DNA from 4 places in the Paenibacillus diazotrophicus genome. Region 2 is predicted to be linked to each of the others. Evidence: riboswitches for the same ligand, from Rfam matches in the RefSeq annotation. Region 2 holds a riboswitch; each other region holds the start of a gene.
The links. Region 2 has a riboswitch for thiamine pyrophosphate ahead of ACAN54_RS08665 (ABC transporter ATP-binding protein). Riboswitches for the same ligand answer to the same signal wherever they lie in the genome.
Positions count from the first base shown of each region.

Region 1: linked by a shared signal. The riboswitch ahead of ACAN54_RS29650 (thiamine phosphate synthase) and the one ahead of ACAN54_RS08665 (ABC transporter ATP-binding protein) in region 2 are both predicted to bind thiamine pyrophosphate.
Region 3: linked by a shared signal. The riboswitch ahead of thiC (phosphomethylpyrimidine synthase ThiC) and the one ahead of ACAN54_RS08665 (ABC transporter ATP-binding protein) in region 2 are both predicted to bind thiamine pyrophosphate.
Region 4: linked by a shared signal. The riboswitch ahead of ACAN54_RS17990 (ABC transporter substrate-binding protein) and the one ahead of ACAN54_RS08665 (ABC transporter ATP-binding protein) in region 2 are both predicted to bind thiamine pyrophosphate.

Region 1 covers NZ_JBGJZN010000017.1:6,628-10,201, reverse strand. The annotation lists gene ACAN54_RS29660 (NUDIX hydrolase) at 147-572, opposite strand; gene ACAN54_RS29655 (SDR family oxidoreductase) at 808-1,677, shown strand; TPP riboswitch at 1,844-1,945, shown strand; gene ACAN54_RS29650 (thiamine phosphate synthase) at 2,068-2,670, shown strand; gene thiS (sulfur carrier protein ThiS) at 2,730-2,933, shown strand; gene ACAN54_RS29640 (thiazole synthase) at 2,995-3,574, shown strand, end outside.
Region 2 covers NZ_JBGJZN010000001.1:1,903,359-1,906,932, forward strand. The annotation lists gene ACAN54_RS08655 (DHA2 family efflux MFS transporter permease subunit) at 1-567, opposite strand, end outside; gene ACAN54_RS08660 (TetR/AcrR family transcriptional regulator) at 760-1,416, shown strand; TPP riboswitch at 1,488-1,590, shown strand; gene ACAN54_RS08665 (ABC transporter ATP-binding protein) at 1,744-2,502, shown strand; gene ACAN54_RS08670 (ABC transporter permease) at 2,516-3,265, shown strand; gene ACAN54_RS08675 (ABC transporter substrate-binding protein) at 3,271-3,574, shown strand, end outside.
Region 3 covers NZ_JBGJZN010000011.1:25,279-28,852, reverse strand. The annotation lists gene ACAN54_RS27745 (DUF438 domain-containing protein) at 1-277, opposite strand, end outside; gene ACAN54_RS27740 (DUF1858 domain-containing protein) at 320-547, opposite strand; gene thiC (phosphomethylpyrimidine synthase ThiC) at 776-2,470, opposite strand; TPP riboswitch at 2,586-2,692, opposite strand; gene trxB (thioredoxin-disulfide reductase) at 2,762-3,574, opposite strand, start outside.
Region 4 covers NZ_JBGJZN010000004.1:250,149-253,722, forward strand. The annotation lists gene ACAN54_RS17980 (ABC transporter permease) at 1-153, opposite strand, end outside; gene ACAN54_RS17985 (thiamine-binding protein) at 150-443, opposite strand; gene ACAN54_RS17990 (ABC transporter substrate-binding protein) at 498-1,574, opposite strand; TPP riboswitch at 1,697-1,809, opposite strand; gene ACAN54_RS17995 (cobalamin-dependent protein) at 1,984-3,045, shown strand; gene ACAN54_RS18000 (ATP-binding protein) at 3,082-3,574, shown strand, end outside.

The DNA.
Region 1 (3,574 bases), on a different contig from region 2:
TCAATGTTGAGGCCTCCCAATTTTATATTGTGGAACATATCCATCCCTGACTGTAGTTCAGCTGAAGCAGCACTTGAGGTGGCCAGGCATAGATAAGAAGACTGCTCTCCTAATGGATAGCAGTCTTCTTATGTTACGGATGATCCTCACAGCAGTTCCTTTGACGCAAACACATTGCTTTTTTCAAATTCCGCTTGTATGCCGGGTGGGAGCAGGCTCTGTAGCTCGTGACGGGTACACCATTTAGAATCTGAGTGCTCTTCGGAGAGTACCACGGAATTCCCATCGGTTCGGCACCAGTAGGTGATGATGACGAGTTGCCTGCCAGGATCCGTCAGAAAGGATGTGGCATATAGAAGGTTCTCTACAGTGACCGTAAGTCCGGTTTCCTCCTCAATCTCCCGCTCCAGCGCAGCCTCCAGGCCCTCCCCGAATTCAATTTTGCCGCCGGGACATTCCCAGCTGCCTGCTCCTACCGAATCTGCGGCTGCCCGCTGTACGAGCAGGATTCTGCCTTGATGCAGAATGACTCCTTTGACCGCAACGATGATGCTTCGTGCATTTCTGGTCATCTAACATATGCGCCTCCTCGTCTTAAAGATGGGTCTTTCCGCGTCATGCCGGATTCATACTTCTCTAAAGTATATCGGCCCTTCACGCCAATAACGACTGTATTTTATGTTTGGACAGCCTGGAAGTGTGGTAAGTAACATAGCGTGAAGTGATTGTATAATTAGTGACGCATAAGCCATCTTAATACGATGTGGTTACTCTAACAAAAGGTACACAGCGAAAGGAGAATGGATCATGCCAGAAAATAAACAGTCTTCCAAAACTTTGCCTCCACAGGTGCAGGACCGGCAGCCCGGTATTGAGAGTGAGATGAATCCGCGCCCGGAATTTGAAACGTCCAGCTACAAGGCGGCAGGTAAACTGCTGGGCAAGGCGGCACTCATTACGGGGGGCGACAGCGGAATAGGACGGGCGGTTGCCGTTCATTTTGCCAAGGAAGGTGCGGATGTGGTCATTTCTTATCTGAATGAGCATTCCGATGCCGAAGAGACCAAACGCCAAGTGGAGCAGGAGGGCCGGAAGTGTATTCTGATTGCCGGTGACATCGGCGTAGAAGCGTTCTGCCAGGATCTGATCAACAAGGCGGTAGAGGGACTGGGCAAGCTGGACATCCTGATCAACAATGCGGCCGAGCAGCATCCGCAGGACAAGATTGAGGATATTACTTCCGAGCAGCTGGAGCGGACGTTCCGTACGAATATTTTCTCCATGTTCTATTTGACCAAAGCAGCCATGCCGCACTTGAAAAAAGGCTCCACGATCATCAATACGACATCGATTACCGCTTATCGCGGCAGCCCGCAGCTGCTGGACTATTCGTCCACGAAAGGCGCGATTCTCAGCTTTACCCGCTCGCTGTCGATGAATCTGGCGGAAAAGGGCATTCGCGTTAATGCTGTAGCCCCGGGACCGATCTGGACACCGCTGATTCCATCTACTTTTGATGCTAAAAAGGTCAGTGAGTTCGGTGGCACTCAGCCTATGCAGCGTCCGGGGCAACCGGAAGAGCTGGCGCCGGCCTATGTCTATCTGGCTTCGGATGATTCATCCTATGTCAGCGGTCAGGTCATGCATGTCAACGGCGGAGAAATTGTCAACGGTTAGAAGCTACTAAGCGGTCAAGCGTGTGCTGGAAAATATAGTTGTAAGAGCAGGCCTATGCGGTCTGCTCTTTTTATTGTACCGGGCAAGATTAAGCTTTCCTGTAAAAGGGATAGCTTTTCTGAGGAATATTATGTTAATATGAACCACGTCAGCAACTGAATATTGCAATTGTCCCTAGGGGTGCCGTAAGGCTGAGACGAACGTGTGGTTCGGACCCTTTGAACCTGATCTGGTTAACACCAGCGTAGGAAAGCGGAGAATGAATGAACTGCAGCGAAGTTGTATCTTTTACACCCGTATTCCTGCGGAAATTTATGACTGCCTCCTATCCCGGGGGCGGTTTTTTTGCGTTACCGTTCAGTTGCCAAAAAGTGAAGCCGGAGGTGCAAAGTGGCTGAAATTCATTTGATATCGGATGGTAAGTTGGACCCCGGGCGGTTTGCCAGCCTTGCAGCAGCTGTATATCCGTACGTGGACTATATTCACCTGCGGGAAAAGCACCGCTCTGCTGTGGAACTGCTGGGTATGGCTGAGCAGCTTCTGCGTGCTGGAATCCCCGCATCCAGACTGGTCATCAATGACCGGCTGGATATTGCGCTGGCCGTCGGTGCAGGTGCTGTCCAGCTGGCCTGGCACAGCTTGCCACCCGCAGCGGCCCGCACGGCTGCCCCCGGCCTCCGGCTGGGGAGGTCGGTACACTCGGCGGCGGAAGCCGCGGAGGCGGGCAGGCAGGGGTCAGACTACTGCCTGTACGGGCATGTCTTCCCTACTGGCTGCAAGCCGGGTCAGCAGGGGCGCGGTTTGCCACTCCTGGAGGAGGTTGTGCGCAGCAGCAGCATTCCGCTGATTGCCATCGGCGGGATTGATAAGGGTAATGCTGATCAAGTAATCAGGCATGGTGCAGCTGGCATTGCGGTCATGTCCGGTATTTGTGGAGCGGAGGACCCTGTGGCCGCTGCCCATGCTTACCGTCTGGCGTTACAGGCGGTGTAGATCTGAGGTTTGGAGGCTTGTAGAGTCATGAACGTGACACGCGAAGGAGGTGAGAGGGCATGAATCTGATCATCAACGGCAAACCCGGAGAGGTTGCTGAAGACTGCCGGACCGTTGCCGATCTGTTAAGCCGGCCCGAATGGAGCTACCGGCTTGTGATCGTGGAACGGAACGGGGAGATTGTCAGCAAGGATCATTATGAGGAAGTGGTGTTATGTGACGGCGACCGGCTGGAGCTGGTGCATTTTGTAGGCGGCGGCTGAAGGCGTTACCGACTTTCTATTATCTAATTCTTAAGTTCAGAAGAATCCAGGAGGCGAGTTCATGTTAGATCCTTTAGTGATTGGTGGCATTAAGTTATCGAGCCGACTGTTCATCGGCACCGGCAAATACAGCCGCAATACGCTGATTCCCGAGGTGGTGTCATCTTCGGGCTCACAGGTGATCACGGTTGCCCTGCGCCGTGTAGACCCGGAGAGCCAGGACAATATTATCAGCCATATTCCTTCCCATATGACCCTGCTTCCAAATACTTCGGGTGCACGCACCGCTGAGGAAGCTGTGCGGATCGCCAGACTGGCCAGAGCTGCAGGCCTCGGCAATTGGGTCAAGATCGAGGTGATCAGTGATCAGAAATATTTGCTTCCGGATAACCTGGAGACCATCCGGGCTACGGAGATACTGGCTGCCGAAGGTTTCGTAGTGCTGCCCTATATGAGCCCTGACCTCTCCGCTGCGCTGCGGATGAAAGCGGCTGGAGCCGCTGCCATTATGCCGCTGGGTTCACCGATCGGTTCTAACCGGGGACTGCGCACCAAAGAGCTGCTGCGTATTCTCATCTCAGAGGTGGATCTTCCGGTGATCGTTGACGCCGGCATTGGCCGCCCGTCCGAAGCGGCTGAGG
Region 2 (3,574 bases):
ACCGATGAGAAGACAGATGATTCCGATAGGAATATTAATCAGAAAGATCCAGCGCCAGGAATGATATTCCACCAGCCAGCCGGATAGGACCGGACCGATTGCCGGAGCGAACAGTACAGGAATGCCCATAATTCCCATGACTACGCCTACCTTACTCTTGGGAGCCAGCTTATAGACATAGGCCATGCCGACCGGGAGCACACATCCTCCTCCCAGACCTTGCAGGACCCGGAACGCTATCAACCACTCTGCACGGCTAGGTGTTGCACAGAGGATAGAACCGATAGTGAATACAATAACCGCAGTCAGAAAAACAGTCTTAGAACCGAATCGGTCAGACAACCACCCGGATAACGGGATTACTGAGGCCTGAGCCAGCATGTAGCCGGTCACAATCCATTGCAAAGTATTTAAATCTGTATTGAAATCCTTAACCAGAGTGGACAAAGCTACATTCATAGCAGTACTGTCGAGCACCACCATGAATACACCGGCAATAATAGCCAGCAGTGGAACCAGAATGCTTGACAGACGAAAATCGGCATCCGATTTCAGCGATTGCTCCATTCTCTATCTCCTCCTGAATTGAACTGCGAAGGGGAATTCATTGACCGCAACGCAGCATAATTTATATAATGTATATTGAAACGGACAATTGTCCGGTATCGCATTTTTTAGTCTACGGACAATTGTCCGCTCTGTCAATGTAGTTCTCACGTTTTCTGTAAATTTATGCTGAATTTCTGAAAGGAGTCTGCTATGAACCCGAGAGAACCCGCCAGCAGCCCGTCCTCAAATCCAACAGTTCAAACCAATCCATCATCCTCCCGGAACTATCAGGATCCATATGTACAGCGTATTCTTGAAGCCGCCCGAGAGCTTTTTAGAGATAATGGTCTCGAAGCAGTCAGCATGTACAGCATCGCCAAGCGGGCAGGAATGGGTCAGGGGTCGCTCTACCGCAGATTTACGGATAAAGGTGAAATTTGCTCTGCCCTGCTCTCCACCAATTCTGAACAATTTCTTGCAAGTCTGGAGCACGAGCTTCAAGTCCCGGCTGGATCAGACAGCTCCATTGAGGGGCTGCGGAGGAGTATCGAACAGGTCGTGGATTTCATAGACCAGCATGCCGAACTGCTCCAGATGATCAAGTCTGAGTTTACCGGCAAAAAACAGCTTACCCAGTTTGAGCATCCGATTTTCCAGCGGCTGAATGCTGTGATGGCCGAGCGGCTGCAGCGGCTCGCTGATGATGGCAAGCTGATAACCATTGATCCCCATTTTGCTGCAACTTCATTGATCGCAGTCCTCAGTCCTGATCTCTACCTCTATCAACAGAAGCTTCACGGGTCCGGCAAAAAAGAGATTACCGAGGGAATTCTGACCCTCTTCGTAACCGGGCTGCAGCGGTGCTGAGTACTATTTCTTTTGACAACATTCTGGAATATGCTATATTAGTTAGCAATTGCGAATATTATATTAACCTGCTATTTCACTAGGGGAGTCTATGACTGAGACGAAGCTTTAAGCTTCGGACCCTTGGAACCTGATCTGGATCATACCAGCGGAGGGAAGTGGAACAGAAACGATCTGCGGTACTGCTCCTTGCCTACTGCCGAACCTTTCAGACCCATTTGCCTCCTCTGGAGACGGATGGGTCTTTATTGTGTTTCCATCCCATTCAGATCGTTACAAATCCGGCTGCAAATGCGTGTACAAGAAAGGAGGCTTATACATACCAAGATGATATCTATCCGTAACCTGTCCTATTCCTACTCTGCTTCACCGCAGTCTACGGTATTCAGCGAACTCTCAATGAATGTCAGGCGGGGCGAATTCATTTCCATAGTCGGTGCCAGCGGCTGCGGGAAAAGCACCCTGTTCAAGATCATTGCCGGATTGCTTCAGCATACGGAAGGTGAATTGAAAATTCACGGAATGACGTCTAATGATCCTTCATCTAGACTAGGCCAGGTCGCTTATATGCCTCAGCAGGATCTGCTGCTGCCCTGGAGAACCGTGATGGACAACTGCCTGCTCCCCTGGGAGCTTAAGCGAAAAGGCAGCAAATCAGAAGCCATAAAGGAGATCCGTGAGATGCTAGACCGGTTTGGACTTAAAGGTAAAGAGCGGCTCTACCCGCAGGAGCTGTCCGGCGGGATGCGTCAGCGTGTAGCTATGCTGCGCACCCTTGCTGCCGGAAATGAGCTGATGCTGCTGGATGAGCCTTTTGGAGCCTTGGATGCCATTACCAAACGCGAGTTACACCGCTGGCTCCTGGAATTATGGGGCAGTCTGCAACAAACCGTTCTGTTCATTACCCACGATCTGGAGGAGGCACTGCTGCTCAGTGACCGGATCTATCTAATGAATGGAATTAGCGGCGGTGTACAGGAATTCAGGGTGGAAATGCCGCGTCCCAGACACTACCGTATGAATTATGAACCGCAATTTGTTGCTTTGCGGGAGGAATTAGAGCGGAGGCTGCATGAGACGCGCTAGTATCAGAACCCTTGTGAGTGATTATGTTCCTTTTGCCGTGCTAGTCCTCGTGACACTTACCGGCTGGGAGAGTGCTGCCCGGTTGAAGCTGATTCCGGCTTTCATTCTCCCTGCACCAACAGCCATATGGGCCGCGCTTGTGGAGCAGAGACTGCTGCTCTTCGGTCAGCATCTACCCGCTACTCTGGAGGAGGTTCTGCTTGGTTTTGTTCTGTCGGCCACCTGCGGGATGCTGCTGGGGACGGGTATGCACATGTTCACTCCACTTGAAAAAGCACTATACCCCTTGCTGGTGATCAGTCAGACCGTTCCACTGATTGCACTGTCGCCCATTTTTATTATGTGGTTTGGCTATACCATGTGGAGCAAGGTAGCGGTAGTATTCCTTACCGCCTTCTTCCCGGTAGTTATAGGTACCTTTGATGGTCTGCGCAAAAGTGGTGCTGTGTACAAAGAACTGCTGCTCACACTAGGTGCCACCCGCTGGCAGATTCTGCGTAAGATCCAGATTCCGCCTGCACTGCCCTCTTTGTTCTCCGGACTTAAGCTCTCTATGGTCTACTGCGTCATTGGTGCGACGATCGGGGAATGGCTGGGCGGAAGCCGGGGGCTCGGGTATTTCAGCCGGCGGATGGCGGGGAATCTGCAGAGTGCGGAAATGTTCGCCGCTGTATTTCTTTTATCCGCACTCGGAATCGTTCTATTTCTATTTATTGTGCTGCTCGAAAAAATTATTGTGCAGAAAAGAGGCATTCATCAATGAAACTAATGCATACTGAACAACCCTTTCGAAAAAGGTCCCTTCCTTTGCTTCCATTATTGCTGCTTCTATGCCTGGGAGTTGCGGTAGCCGGCTGCGGAAATAGCAGTACTAAGGAACCTGACAGTTCTGCAGCTGCAGATCATAGCGGGACCCCCCACAAGCTGACGATTATGCTCGACTGGTATCCGAATGCTGTCCACTCCTTCCTGTACGCTGCCCAGCAGAAGGGCTATTTTGCCGACGAAGGTCTTACTGTGGATATTCAGATGCCCGCAGACAGCAATGATGCTCTCAAGCTTGTAGCCGCAG
Region 3 (3,574 bases), on a different contig from region 2:
AACGGTGAATTTCCTGGATCGATCCTTTGAAAATGGCCGTGTGCACAGAGCACAGGCGCTGTACCTCAGTTACAGGAATCCCTTCCTCCGTCATCAGGGAATGCTCCATCGCAGAAATTTCCTCTACCGTGACATCACCTACCGCTTCTGCAAAACGCGCCTTGACTTCCTCTACACTTTTACCGGCATGCAGCTCCTTAATAATCTCCTTAAGCATGGCTTGGCGGCGTGTCTGCTGAGGAATATCCATTTCACGGTTGTTAATCAGTTCACTCATCGTTCTCTCTCCTTCTCCATTCCATCTGTTAATCTCAGCACTCTATTCAATAATCTCGAAGCCATGGCTCTGAAATGCCAGCCGGACGGTTTCGCGATCCATTTTCTTCATTGTGATTCCTTTCGACAAGGTCATGAACCGGCCCGCCGTCTGCAGCATGCCAGGCTTAGTTATATCGCGGAAACCCAGCTCAACCATAATGTCTATGGCTTCCGGATAACGGCTGACCAGCTCGAATATGGACTCATCCATGTTAAGGTGTTTGCTCATTGCACTCTCCTCCTGCAGCTTGGCATTCTACCAATTGATAACCTTTCTCAACAACAGCTTAGCATAGGGCACAGGGCCGAAGAGTGATTGCAGTCACTAAATTTTAAAGTAGTTGTAGAAGGACAAAGATAATTCATAACGTGAAGCGGATAACCTCTTATCTTCAGAAAAAAAGCTGTCCCCTTACGCCTCGCAGCGCGGGAACAGCCTTATGTGGTCCGGCTTGGGTTATAGCATTTTGCTTAGCCTGGACGAATTACGGATATCATGCGAAATACGCATACTGCAGAATTTGGGCCCGCACATGGAACAGAAGTGCGCTGTTTTGGCACCCTCGGCTGGAAGAGTCTCATCATGGTACTCCAGCGCCCGCTCCGGGTCCAGCGAAAGGTGGAACTGGTCACGCCAGCGGAACTCGAACCGCGCCTTCGACAGGGCATTGTCCCGATCCTGCGCACCTGGATGGCCTTTGGCCAGATCTGCAGCATGTGCGGCGATTTTGTAGGTAACGACTCCTTCGCGTACATCATTTTTGTTAGGCAATCCCAGGTGTTCCTTAGGCGTGACGTAGCACAGCATCGCTGTCCCGAACCAGCCGATCATCGCCGCACCAATCGCAGAAGTAATATGGTCATAACCTGGTGCAATATCCGTGGTTAAAGGACCCAGTGTATAAAAAGGGGCTTCTTGGCAGAGCTCCAGCTGCTTATCCATATTCTCCTTGATCTTGTGCATTGGCACATGTCCCGGACCTTCGACCATTACCTGAACATCGTGTTTCCAGGCGATGGCTGTCAACTCTCCAAGCGTCTCCAGTTCAGCGAACTGTGCCTCGTCATTGGCATCGGCAATGGAGCCCGGACGCAGTCCGTCCCCCAGGGAGAAGGCCACATCATAAGTCTTCATAATCTCGCAAATCTCTTCAAAATGTGTATATAAAAAGTTCTCTTGTTGATGTGCAAGGCACCAGGCCGCCATAATAGAGCCGCCACGTGAGACAATTCCGGTCGTTCTTCCGGCAGTAAGCGGAATATAACGCTTCAGCACCCCGGCATGAATGGTGAAGTAATCCACACCCTGCTCCGCCTGTTCGATCAGCGTGTCCCGGTACAACTCCCAGGTCAGATCCTCGGCGATTCCTTTTACTTTCTCCAGTGCCTGATAAATGGGTACGGTGCCGATCGGTACCGGTGAATTGCGGATAATCCATTCGCGGGTGGCATGAATTTTCGCACCGGTAGATAGATCCATAATCGTATCCGCACCCCAGCGGGTAGCCCATCTCATCTTCTCCACTTCCTCTTCAATGGAAGAAGAGACAGCGGAATTCCCGATGTTCGCGTTGATCTTAACCAGGAAGTTACGGCCTATGATCATTGGTTCACTCTCGGGATGGTTGATATTGGCCGGGATAATCGCGCGGCCGGCAGCGACCTCATCCCTTACAAATTCAGGCCGTGTATTCTCCCGAATCGCGATATACTCCATTTCCGGTGTAATCATCCCCAGCCGTGCATAGTGGAGCTGGGTGACATTACAGCCCTTACGTGCTCTTAAGGGATTCCGCCGCAAGCCGGTGAACCCTTCCGCCGACGTTCCGTCTGCAGCCAATCCGTAATCTCCAGGTTGAACGGCTCTCCCGGCGTATTCCTCTGAATCCCCACGTTCCACAATCCAGCTTAAGCGGTGCGCCGGCAGGCCCTTACGTACATCGGTCTGTGCAGCAGCATCCGTGTAAATCCCACTAGTATCATAGACACGCAGCGGCTCATTATCCTCTTCCCCCGCAACCCCTTCGGTACGGCTGAGACGGATCTCACGCATCGGAACCTGAATATCCGGGCGCGAGCCCTCTACATACACCTTACGGCTTGCGGGGAATCCCGAAAGATCGACTTGTTCCTTTTTTGATGAATCTGACATTCTTATCTCCTCCTCAACGCTCTGTGAGCCATTTTAGATAAGATCAGCACGCAGCAAAAAGCCGCTCCACCTGGAGCGGCTTTATTCACGAACAGCCAATAAGGCTGTGCTCAAAAAAGGTCCGGCTCCACTTTCCTACGCTGGTATGATCCAGATCAGGTTCAAGGGTCCGGGAATTCAATTTCCCCGTCTCAGCCCATTCAGGCTCCCCTAGTGGGTATCTATCTAATTAAATACAATCTACGCTAGCAGGTATTTATTGTCAACCAAAAATTCGCTTAGTCCGCTCCGTTACTTATCCAGCGTTTCGCTCCAATCATGCACCATAGTGCCTTCCAGATACTTCTCAGCATCCATAGCGGCCATACAGCCGGTTCCTGCAGCCGAAATCGCCTGCCGGTAACGCGTATCCTGAACATCCCCACAAGCGAATACGCCTGGAATGTTAGTTTCTGTTGTTCCTGGATTCACCACGATGTAGCCGTTGGCATCTGTAGTAATCTGACCGCCGAGGAATGCCGTATTCGGTGTGTGGCCGATAGCAACAAATACGCCATCTGCTTCCACGAGCTCCTCAAGACCCGTATCATTATTGCGGACCGTTAGTCCCTTCACCCCGGTATCCCCGACGGTAACTTCAAGCGGCGTGCGGTTCAGTGCCCAGGCCACCTTGCTGTTCTCACGCGCCCTGTCCTGCATAATCTTCGAGGCGCGCAGCTCCGGACGGCGGTGGACCAGGGTTACGCTGGAAGCGAATCGAGTGAGAAAGCTGGCTTCCTCCATCGCGGAGTCGCCGCCGCCGACCACAACAATCTTTTTGCCGCGGAAGAAGAATCCATCGCAGGTTGCACAGGTACTAACCCCGCGTCCGACATTCTCCTGCTCTCCCGGTATGCCGAGGTACCTTGCGGAAGCACCGGTTGATATAATCACCGACTCTGCTTCCAGCACACCCAGTCCATCTACGGTTACTTTGAAGGGGCGCTGCGAGAAATCCACAGCATCCACCCAGCCGTTCTTAAATTGAGCCCCAAAGCGTTCAGCCTGCTTACGCATGTTATCCATCAGATCCGGACCTAAAATACCTTCTGGAAAACCTGGAAA
Region 4 (3,574 bases), on a different contig from region 2:
TGAAGCATTTCCCCGGGATTCGCGCGCGATATCGCCGGGGCTTGGCAGCATCCAGGAAGGGACGTGAAGTACGGAAACCGCCAATTGCCATACGCCCAGAAAAAAGATGACCGCCACAAGGGGCGGCCAGATTTGGTTCCAGTACGATCTCACGGCCGGTACTTTTCCGTCAGCTTGTCCATGCTGATTCCGCTGGGGTTATGAGCAATCTTGATTTGCGAGATGACGCTGGGGCTGCCCGATGCGATCAGCGCTTCATGCATTTGGCGCACCACTTCAAGCAATTCGCTGAGTTCGCCCTCCATTGTCGTTTCCAGCGGATTCACCTGGTGCTTGACGCCCGATTGCTGAATGACCTCTATAGCCTTATCCACATAAGGAATGGAATCCTCGTTATTCGGAGTTTTCGGAATGACTTGAATACTAAGCAGGGTGTTTGCCATCTCAATCAGATCCTTTCGGGTTTTGTATCGTGAACTTTGCAAGGTTAATATATATTACTTGCTCTCCGGCAGATAATCATTCGTGAACGCCGAAGCAGCATCCAGCGGCTTGTCCAGCAGCTTCAGGCCGTACATCCAGTCGGCGTATTTCTGCCAGACCTCGGCTTTCTGCTCTCCCCATCTGGAGGCGTCGTCCGTATATTTCGGGCTAAGCCACTTCTGGCTGGCCAGGACGAGCTTAGGGTCCAGATCCGGCACAGCTTTGGAGAGGATGGCGGCAGCTTCTTCCGGCTTGTCGATCGCATATTGATAGCCTTTGGAGGTAGCAGCAAGGAAAGCCTTCACCAGCTCCGGATGCTCAGCAATTTCCTTCTCGCTGGTCGTCAGCACCGGGGTGTAATAATCCAGCTGAGGCGCGTAATCCTTCAAATACAGCATATCCAGCGGCTCACCGCGCAGTTCAGCTTCAATACCGGTCCAGGCATAGAATATCCAGGCAAAATCGATGTCACGTTTTACGGCGGTGAAGAAATCGGCTTCTCCGATATTGACCAGCTTCACTTTTTTGACATCGCCGCCTTCAGGGTCCATGATCGCCTTCATGGCAGCTTCCTCAGCCGGAGAGCCCCAGCCGCCGTAAGTTTTGCCTTCGAAATCCTTTGGTGTCTTGATATTGCGGTCCTTCGGAGCGGCAAACCCCGAGGTGTTATGCTGGATGATAGCGGCGATCGAGACGAGCGGCACATCCTGCAGGCGGGCCAAGGTGAACGCCTCCTGGGCACTGATGCCAAAAGCAGCTTCGCCCGAGGTAACCATCGTGTCGGCTCCCGCTGCACCCGGCTGTACAATTTCTACATCCAGGCCTTCCTCCTTGTAATAACCCAGCTCCTTGGCAGCATAGAGGCCGGTATGGTTAGTATTCGGCGTCCAGTCCAGGGCGACCTTGATCTTGGTCAGTTCCTTTGGCGCGTCCGTTTCTGCAGCGGTTGCGGTTGCTTCCGGTGCGGCGTTGCTGTCTCCAGAGGGTGCAGTGCTATTTCCGCCGGAGTTGGTTGTATTGCTGCCGCACCCGGCCATGATGATAACCAATATGCAGCTGATGCAGAGCATTAGTGCTTTTTTGACTCCCATTGCTATTCTTCTCTCCTTCCAGCTACCCAGTCTTCTTAATTCTGATGATGTCCATACCAAAAAAAGCGCCCCGAAGATCGGGACGCCAGCAATTGCGTTAGGTGGCCGCTTAGCCGAAGTGGCTGAATGCGGGTGATGATTCCTACGCTGGCATTATCCAGATCAGGTATAAGGGTCAGTATCTTTAACGGGATACACTCTCAGCCAGCCAATTCCAGCCCCCCTGGTACTATGAAGTTATGGGTGTTGCTGTGTTCTTACGCTGTATTATAGCGGTCCCCTTCGGGGTTGTCCAGTACCAGCCCCAGATTCTGGCGGACTGCCAAACCTCACCAGACAGTGGACTTTCCAAATTGTATATATTAAAATTGATACTTTACAATTCTGTTCTAATAAAGGAGTGACTCTTATGCACACTGATCAGCAAAATGCCGGAGAACGGCTGAAGGTGCTAGCGGAACAGTTGGCGGAGGAGGTCACTATACGTCAGTATGAGCGGCAGCCCGAGCTGCAGCACAGGTTCGGCCCTTCCGGAATGGCAAGAACCAAGCAGGATTCACTCTATCATTTACGGTATCTGGCGCAAAGTGTGGCGCTGGACAGTCCGCTTTTATTCATTAATTATATTATCTGGCTTAAGGTGCTGCTCGCACAGTACAAAATTACGGCTGAGGATCTGCAGATCAATCTGGGACTGATGAAGGAAGCTGTAGCTTCACAGGTAGAGACGCCGGAAAAAGAGCTGATTCTGAGCTATCTTGATATAGGAATCCACCATGCGCTAGAAGAGCAGAACCTGCCGCCCTTTCTTCAACCGGAGAAACCCTATTTCCGGGAGGCCGAAAGGTACCTGAAGCTGCTGCTGGACGGCGAACGCCGTAAGGCTTCAGAATTTGTGCTGGGGCTCCATGATGAGGGCGTGCCTATCCGTGATCTATATCTGCATATTTTTCAGAGCAGCCAGTATGAGATTGGCCGTCTATGGCAGCTGGGTCACATTACTGTCGCTCAGGAGCACTACTGTACAGCCTGTACCCAGAGTATCATTTCCCAGCTTTATCCGCGTTGGATTCAGGCGCAGGAAGGGAAGAAGACTCTGGTTGCGGTCGGAGTCGGCCAGGAGCTGCATGAGATCGGACTGCGGATGCTGGCGGATTTCTTCGAAATGGAGGGCTGGAACACCTTTTATCTGGGCTCCAACATGCCTGCAGAAGGCCTGATCCGGTATCTGAAGGAACAGCCTGCCGACCTGCTGGCCATCTCCATCACCATGACTTTTCATGTATCGGAGGTTCAGCGTCTGATAGCTTCCATCCGTACACATGCGGAACTGAATCCCATCAAGATTATGGTTGGCGGAATGCCCTTTAATATAGACAGAGAGTTATGGCAAAAAGTCGGTGCTGACGGCTATGCCCCTGATGCCAAGGGGGCGCTGGAAATAGCGGGGCGTCTTATTCCTGATGCGTGACTCCGGGAGAATTGACATAGAAGGCGGGAGAAGGAAATGACCGACCATGAGCAAGAGATCCGGAAACTGAGAGAGACGATTGAGAAGCTCTCTAACCAGGTGATCCAGGGACAGCAAAGAGAAGAACAAGCCCTGGCTGAATTTTCTGCGATGAACAATGAATTAATTACGATGCACCGGTTGCTCACCAAGAATAGTGCCAGCCTTAAGGCCATGAAGGAAGAGGCGGAACGGGCCAACCGGGCAAAAAGCCTGTTTCTCGCTACAGTAAGCCACGAGATTCGTACGCCGATGAACGGAATTGTGGGGATGACTGAGCTTCTGGAGGCTGAGAGCCCGACGGATGAGCAGCGGATTCATCTGGAGGTCATCCGGGAATCGGCACAATACCTGCTCCAGATGATCAATAATCTGCTGGATATCTCCAAGATTGAAGCCAGCAAAATGGAGCTGCAAAAGGCTCCGCTGAGCATACGCAATCTGCTTGAACATGCGGCAAGTCTCCTCTCTCCTGCTGCAGTGAAGCGCG